One region of the Streptomonospora wellingtoniae genome, then DNA from elsewhere that is predicted to be linked to it. Evidence: riboswitches for the same ligand, from Rfam matches in the RefSeq annotation. Region 1 holds a riboswitch; the other holds the start of a gene.

The links. A riboswitch is a leader RNA that binds a small molecule or an ion and turns the genes downstream of it on or off. The one in region 1 is predicted to bind glycine.
Region 2: another riboswitch for glycine. It lies ahead of gcvP (aminomethyl-transferring glycine dehydrogenase); the one in region 1 lies ahead of gcvT (glycine cleavage system aminomethyltransferase GcvT).

What each region holds. Positions count from the first base shown of each region.
Region 1 is NZ_JAVREK010000007.1:48,088-51,948, reverse strand. Features, by position in the region: gene RM446_RS08905 (L-serine ammonia-lyase) at 1-25, opposite strand, end outside; gene RM446_RS08900 (serine hydroxymethyltransferase) at 130-1,401, opposite strand; gene gcvH (glycine cleavage system protein GcvH) at 1,406-1,786, opposite strand; gene gcvT (glycine cleavage system aminomethyltransferase GcvT) at 1,964-3,085, opposite strand; glycine riboswitch at 3,132-3,230, opposite strand; gene RM446_RS08885 (3-deoxy-7-phosphoheptulonate synthase) at 3,542-3,861, opposite strand, start outside.
Region 2 is NZ_JAVREK010000010.1:88,890-92,750, forward strand. Features, by position in the region: gene gcvP (aminomethyl-transferring glycine dehydrogenase) at 1-1,885, opposite strand, end outside; glycine riboswitch at 2,006-2,095, opposite strand; gene RM446_RS11470 (MerR family transcriptional regulator) at 2,365-2,961, opposite strand; gene RM446_RS11475 (hypothetical protein) at 3,343-3,546, shown strand; gene RM446_RS11480 (FAD-binding protein) at 3,697-3,861, shown strand, end outside.

The DNA of each region.
Region 1 (3,861 bases):
ACAGGTCGAAGACGCTGATTGCCATTCCTGCCCTCCTTGCGGGTACAGGAGCGATTCGGGTGTTCGGTGCGGCCGGGGCGGAACGCGCCGGCGCTGCCCGGCCGCACCAGGAGGGCAGGGGACTGCCCTCTACAGCTCCGGGTAAAGCGGATTCTTGCGTACGAGCGCCTCGACGCGGCCGCGCAGCGCCGCGGCGTCGTACTCCGGCTTGAGCGCTTCGGCGATGACGTCGGAGACCTCGGTGAAGTCCTCGTCGCCGAACCCGCGCGTGGCCAGCGCGGGGGTGCCGATGCGCAGGCCCGAGGTCACCATGGGAGGCCGCGGGTCGTCGGGCACGGCGTTGCGGTTGACCGTGATGCCGATCTCGTGCAGCCGGTCTTCCGCCTCCTTGCCGTTGAGCTGGGAGTTGACCAGGTCGACCAGCACGAGGTGGACGTCGGTGCCGCCGCTGAGCACCCGCACGCCCGACTGCACGGCGTCCTCGCGCATCAGCCGCTCGGCCAGGATCTTGGCGCCGGAGACGGTGCGCCGCTGCCGGTCGGCGAACTCCTCGCCGGCCGCGATCTTGAGCGAGACCGCCTTGCCGGCGATCACGTGCTCCAGCGGTCCGCCCTGCATTCCGGGGAACACGGCGGAGTTGATCTTCTTGCCGAACTCCTCCTTGCTCAGGATGAGCCCGCCGCGCGGACCGCCGAGGGTCTTGTGCGTGGTGGTGGTGACGACGTCGGCGTAGGGTACCGGGCTGGGGTGCAGGCCGGCCGCCACCAGGCCCGCGAAGTGCGCCATGTCCACCATGAACAGCGCCTCGACGTCGTCGGCGATCTTGCGGAAGCGCGCGAAGTCCAGCTGGCGCGGGTACGCCGACCACCCGGCGACGATCATCTTCGGCCGGTGCTCCTTGGCCAGCTTCTCGACCTCGTCGTAGTCGACGGTGCCGTCCTCGGGGCGGACGTGGTAGGCGACCGCGTTGAGGATCTTGCCGGAGTAGTTCAGCTTCATGCCGTGGGTCAGGTGCCCGCCGTGCGCGAGGTCCAGACCCAGGATCGTGTCGCCCGGCTTGAGCAGCGAAAAGTAGACGGCCGTGTTCGCCTGGGCTCCCGAGTGCGGCTGCACGTTGGCGTGGTCCGCGCCGAACAGCGCCTTCGCCCGGTCGATCGCGAGCTGCTCGACCACATCGACGTGCTCGCAGCCCCCGTAGTAGCGCTTGCCGGGGTAGCCCTCGGCGTACTTGTTGGTCAGGACCGTGCCCTGGGCCTCCAGCACCGCCTGCGGAGCGAAGTTCTCCGAGGCGATCATCTCCAGGGTGTCGCGCTGCCGGTCGAGCTCGGCGCCGACGGCTGCGGCGACTTCCGGATCGAGCTGGTCGAGGGGCTGGTCGAGCAGATTCCGCTGAGAGGGCATGTGATTAACCTTCGCCTTCGGTCAACTGCGTGTACTGCTCCGGAGAGAGCAGCTCGGACGGTTCCTCGGTGACCTCCACCTTGAAGAGCCACCCCTGGCCGTAGGGATCGGTTCCGATGACCTCGGGGTTGTCCACGGCAGCCTGGTTCACGTCGACGACCTCGCCGTTGACCGGCGCGTACAGGTCGCTGACGGACTTGGTGGACTCCACCTCCCCGCAGGTCTCACCGGCGGCGACGGTGGTGCCCGTCTCCGGCGGTTCGACGTAGACGATGTCGCCGAGCGCTTCGGCGGCGAATGCGGTGATGCCGACCGTTGCGACACCGTCGCTGACCGCCACCCACTCGTGGTCGCTCGTGTAGTTCAGCTCCGCGGGAACGCTCAATTCAACTCTCCAGGAGGTCGTCGTTGTCCGGTGTCTGGGCCGGGTAGGGCGCGGCGCCTTCACGTACGGCCGCCCGACCGGTTCGGCGTGGACCGCCGGCGGTTCCACCCGGTCGAATTCTGCCGCTTCGGCCTGCGGCGGCGCACGCAGCGTGCGCGGTTTCGGCCGCCGGAGAGGTCAGCGCCCCCGGCGGTAGAGCGGCAGGTCGACGACGTCGACGGCCTCGGCGCGGCCGCGCACGTCCACGGCGGCCTCTCCGGAGGACGGGTCGGCCGCGCTGTCGATGTAGGCCATGGCGACGGGCTTGCCCAGCGTGGGCGAGGGCGCCCCGCTGGTGACCACTCCCACCGGCTCGCCGTCCAGCAGGACCGTGTTGTCCTTGCGCAGCGGACGGCGGCCGCGGGCCACCAGGCCGACCAGGCGGCGGCGCGGGCCGGAGTCGGCGACGCTCTGCAGCGCGTCGCGGCCCACGAAATCGCCCGGTTTGTCCAGTTTGACGACCCGGCCGAGGTTGGCCTCGAAGGGGGTGGTCCGGGCGTCCAGTTCATTGCCGTAAAGGGGCATGCCGGCTTCGAGGCGCAGCGTGTCCCGGGCGGAGAGTCCGGCCGGGAGCAGGCCGTGCGGCTCGCCGGCCCTCAGCAGGGCGTCCCATACGGCGGGTGCGCCGTCGCCGGGGGTGAGGAAGATTTCGAAGCCGTCCTCGCCGGTGTAGCCGGTGCGGGCCAGCAGGGCCGGGTGTCCGGCGACCTGGTGGGAGTATCCCGCGAAGTACTTGATGGTGCTCAGGTCGGCGTCGGTGAGCGGCGCCAGGATGTCGGCGGCGGCCGGGCCCTGCACGGCGATCAGGGCGTAGTCGGGGGAGCGGTCCTCGACGAGGGCCTCGAAGCCCGCGGCGCGCTCGCTGAGGGCGGCGAGCACCGTCTCGGCGTTGGCCGCGTTGGCCACCACCAGGTACTCGTCGTCGGCGAGCCGGTACACGATGAGGTCGTCGAGGACGCCGCCGTCGGCCGCGGTGATCATCGTGTAGCGGGCGCGGCCCGGCGTGACCTTGGACAGGTGGCCCACGAGGGCGTAGTCCAGCATGTCGGCGGCCTGGGGGCCGGTGATGTGGATCTCGCCCATGTGGGAGAGGTCGAAGAGGCCCGCGGTCTCGCGCACGGCCGTGTGCTCGGCGCGCTCGCCGCTGTAGCGCAGCGGCATCTCCCAGCCCGCGAAGTCGACCAGGGCGGCCCCGGCCTGCTCGTGGACGGCGTGCAGCGGCGTTGTCCGCAGTGCCGATCCCTGGTCCGGCGCAGTCATTCGCACTCCCGAGAGGATGGACGTCGTTTCGTCACAGGCGTTGCCATCCTCCCCCTCTGTCATGATGCCTGAGAGCTTCGCCGCGCGGACGCGGCTTGCACCTTCGGCGAGGGGCTGTGAGCCCCTGCTTTCCAGAGTGGTCTCGACCGTACGGTCCGGCGCGCCTGAGAGGTTCTCTGGGGAGGAATTGCTCCTTCGGCGGCCCGTGCCGGCTGCACGGACTCTCTCCCGTACGGATTCAACGACCGGTTCCAGGCTAGCAGCGCGGCTTTCGCGCGAACAGCCACGGGGACACGAAACGCCCACTTCACCGCACCTGCCAGCGGAGACGCCGACCGCCAGGGAGGCGGGAGCGCGGGCGGAGCCCGAGCGCCGGACCCGCGCGGGCGGGGCCCGGCCGGCGCTCCGCGTTCGCGGGGGCCGCGGCCCGGTGCGCGGGAGGCGCGCGACCCGGGGCTAGACCGAGCGGCGCTTGCGCACCGCCTCGGCAAGCCGGACCAGCACGTCTTCGGTGGTCGACCAGCTCATGCACGTGTCGGTGATGGAGCGCCCGTAGGAGAGCTCCGCGGGGTCGCCCAGCTTCTGGGCGCCCTCCTCGATGAAGCTCTCCAGCATCACGCCGATGATGCCGCGCTGGCCGTCGGCGACCTGCGCCGCGATGGCGTCGGCCACCCCGGGCTGGCGGGTGTGGTCCTTGCCGCTGTTGGCGTGGCTGGCGTCGATCATCAGCCGCCGCGGCAGCCCGGAGCGCTCGACGACCTCCAGGGCGGGAGCGA
Region 2 (3,861 bases), on a different contig from region 1:
CCTTGACCCGCATCCCGGCCATGGTCGCGCTGGCGGCGTTGGTCCCGTGCGCGGAGCTGGGGATCAGACACACGTCGCGCCCCCGCTCGCCGCGCCCGCGATGGTAGCCGCGGATGGCCAGCAGCCCGGCCAGCTCGCCCTGGGATCCGGCGTTGGGCTGCAGCGAAACCGCGTCGTAGCCGGTGACCTCGGCCAGCCACCGCTCCAGGTCGCGCACGATGCGCACCGTGCCGGCGGCCTGGTCCAGCGGTGCGAAGGGGTGCAGCGACGCAAACTCCGGCCAGGTCACCGACTCCATCTCGGCGGTGGCGTTGAGCTTCATCGTGCACGACCCCAGCGGGATCATGCTGCGGTCCAGCGCCAGGTCCTTGTCGGCGAGGCGGCGCATGTAGCGCAGCAGCGAGGTCTCGCTGCGGTGGGCGGAGAAGACCGGGTGGGTCAGGTAGTCCACCCCTCGGCGCAGCTCCTCCGGCAGCGCCGCGCGCCGCCGGTCGCCGGCGGTCTGACCGGAGACGCCCTTGCCGGGACCGGAGAACGCCGCCACGACGGCCTCGATGTGGGCGGACGTGGTGTTCTCGTCGCAGCTGACGCCCACGGTGTCGGAGCCGGCGGCCAGCAGGTTGACGCCGCGCTCGGCGGCCGCCTCGACGACCGACCCCGCCGCCCCGGGCACGCGCACCCGCAGCGTGTCGAAGAACCGGTCGCCGACGACCTGGTGCCCGGCCGCGCGCAACCGCTCGGCGAGGTCGGCGGTGTGGCCGTGTACCCGCTCGGCGATCGCACGCAGGCCGTGGGGCCCGTGGTAGACCGCGTACATGCCGGCCATCACCGCCAGCAGGACCTGGGCGGTGCAGATGTTGCTGGTGGCCTTCTCGCGGCGGATGTGCTGCTCGCGGGTCTGCAGCGCCAGCCGGTAGGCGGGCTTGCCGGCGTTGTCGACCGAGACGCCCACCAGGCGCCCGGGCAGCTGGCGCTGGAGCCCTTCGCGCAGCGACATGTAGCCGGCGTGCGGGCCGCCGAAGCCCATCGGGACTCCGAAGCGCTGGGTGGAGCCCACCGCGATGTCGGCTCCCATCTCCCCCGGGCTGCGCAGCATCGTCAGCGCGAGGATGTCGGCGGCCACCACCGCCAGCGCGCCCCGCTCGTGCGCCTCGGCGATGACCGGGCGCGGGTCGCGCACCGCGCCGCTGCCGGCCGGGTACTGCACGAGTACGCCGAAGGCGCCGGTGTCGGGCAGGCCCTGCGAGAGGTCGGCCACCACCACGTCGATACCCAGCGGCTCGGCGCGGGTGCGCAGCACCGACAGGGTCTGCGGGAACACGTCGGAGTCGACGACGAAGACGTCGCCCTTGCCGCGCGTGGCGCGGCGGGCCAGGGTCATCGACTCCGCCGCGGCCGTGGCCTCGTCCAGCAGCGAGGCGCCCGAGACGGCCAGCCCGGTCAGGTCCGAGACCATCGTCTGGAAGTTCAGCAGCGCCTCCAGGCGCCCCTGGGAGATCTCCGGCTGGTAGGGGGTGTAGGCCGTGTACCAGGCCGGGTTCTCCATGATGTTGCGCAGGATGACGGGCGGGGTGGTGGTGTCGTAGTAGCCCTGCCCGATCATCGAGGTCAGCACCCGATTGCGGTCGGCCAGGCCGCGCAGCTCGGCCAGCGCCTCGGACTCGCCGGCCGCCGCGGGAAGCTCCAGGGGTGCGGGCTGTCCGGGGCGGGCGAGGATGCGCTCGGGCAGTGCCGCGGTCATCAGCTCGGCGGTGCTGCCGTAGCCGACCGCCTTGAGCATCTGCGCGAGGTCGGCCGAATCGGGGCCGATGTGCCGGTCGGCGAAGTAGCGGGCCGCCGCGGCGCCGGCGTCCGGCCCTCGTTCACGGGTTGGCTGCTCCGTCATGGAGACCTCCTGGTCGCTGTGCCGCTTGCGCGGCTGCTCCTGTCTGGTCTCCCCCTCTGTCGCTCACGGCCCCGCGGGGGCCGAAGCGCAGGCACGTCTCGCCTACCGCTCCAGAGTGGCCTCCTCCACGCGGTCCTTGGTGCCTGAGAGGTTACTGGGGAGTTTTGCCCCGTCGGCGCCCCGCTGTGGGGTCTCTCCCGCGTGGTATCGACGGCCGGATCGTGGTGTCGACTGTTGTTCGGTTGTGGGTCGTCCATTATGTACGGCCCTGATGGACCACAGGGCGGCGGGGCGTACTGTTCCGCCTCGCGGTCGCGCGTGTCGTGCCCGCCGCACTGCCGACGTTACTGGATTCGGGCGCATTCGTGGAGTGCACGCAACCGGGCGCGCGTCACACCCCGCGGCCGCCCGCGGATCGGGACATCACACCTGGAGCGCGGCCAGGGGGCAGCCGGCGCGGTCGGCGGAGTCCGCGGGGCTCAGCCGGTCTTGCGCTCGCGGCGGCGCCGCGCCAGCTCGTCGGCGGGGCGCGTACGCGGGCTCAGCGATCCGCCGAGCTCCTCGCCGGGGACCTCGTCGAGAGCGCCCTCGAGCTCGCGCCACACGCGCCCCAGGGCGATCCCGAACACACCCTGCCCGCCCTGCATCAGGTCGACGACCTCGTCGGGCGACGTGCACTCGTAGACGCTGACGCCGTCGCTCATCAGGGTGACCTGGGCGAGGTCGGCGGTGCCGCGGTAGCGCAGGTGGTCCACCGCGGGGCGGATCTGCTGCAGCGAGATACCGGTGTCGAGCAGCCGCTTGACGACCTTGAGCAGCAGGACGTCACGGGAGTCGTACAGCGGGGGATTGCCGCCCTCCTGCTGCACGCTGGGGCCGACCAGGCCGGTACGGGCCCAGTAGTCGAGTTGCCGATAGGTGATTCCGGCGGCCGCACATGCCGTGGGGCCGCGATAACCGACGTCCATAGGCAGCGCCACCACGTCCTCTTCGCACAGCAGGCCCTGCTCCCCAGCTCGCCGTATCGCTGTATGCATGAGAGCGGAGGTTTGCTGCTCACCGCTAGTAACCGCCACGCCGAACCTCCGGCTCCTCGGCCCACGGCGGTTTGACAGGGGGCATGAAGGGTGCGCCGCGGGTTCCTTCGACATTGAAGGTAAGCCGGTCGCACGGACAGCGTCAACGACACCCATCGGCGCGTCGCGGAACCTGTTTCGTCGCCTCCGGGCGCTGCCGCCGTCCATCCGCAAGCATAGCCGCGCAGCGGCACGCGGCACGCTGTTGCGCCCCCGTGACCTGCACCGGAACCGGAACACCGACCCGGGCGGCGGACCGGGTGCGGCGCCGGAGCCTGCCGGGAGCGCCGACGCGCCCGTGACACGCCGCGGCGGAAGCCGTCGCACCGCGGAAGCCGGCCGCCGCCGAGGCACCGCGACCGGGCCACCCGGTCGGCCCGGGTGCCCTCCCGCGCCCGGCGCCCGGTGGGCGACCGCGCCTACACCCCCTCCGCGCTGCTCGACCTTCTGGGGCCCCTGCCCAGCCTCGCGTCGCCCGCGGCGGCCGAGGTCGTCCTGGCCTCGGCGGCCGACGCGGTCGGGCTGCTGCTGCCCTCGGCCGAATCGGCCTTCCCGCCCGGGCGCCGCACGCGGTCGAGCGCCTGAGCGGGCGCGCGCACCGGGCGCCCCGTCCCGACCACCGCGGCACGTGCCCGCGCGCGGGCCGCGGCCACCGCGTCTGGTATCTCTGGTGGCTGCCACAACGGGCGGCCGCCGGCCGCCGCGTTCCATCCGTCTCCCCGGAAGGGGCAGCAGGTGAACCGGCCTACCACGAACTGGGCGGGCAACGTCGGCTTCGCCGCCGAACGCCTCCACCACCCCTCCACCGTCGCCGAGGTTCAGGCCGTCGCCGCCCGCGCCGAACGGGCCCGCGCCCTGGGCAGCGGCCACTCCTTCAACGCCGTCGCCGACACCTCCGGC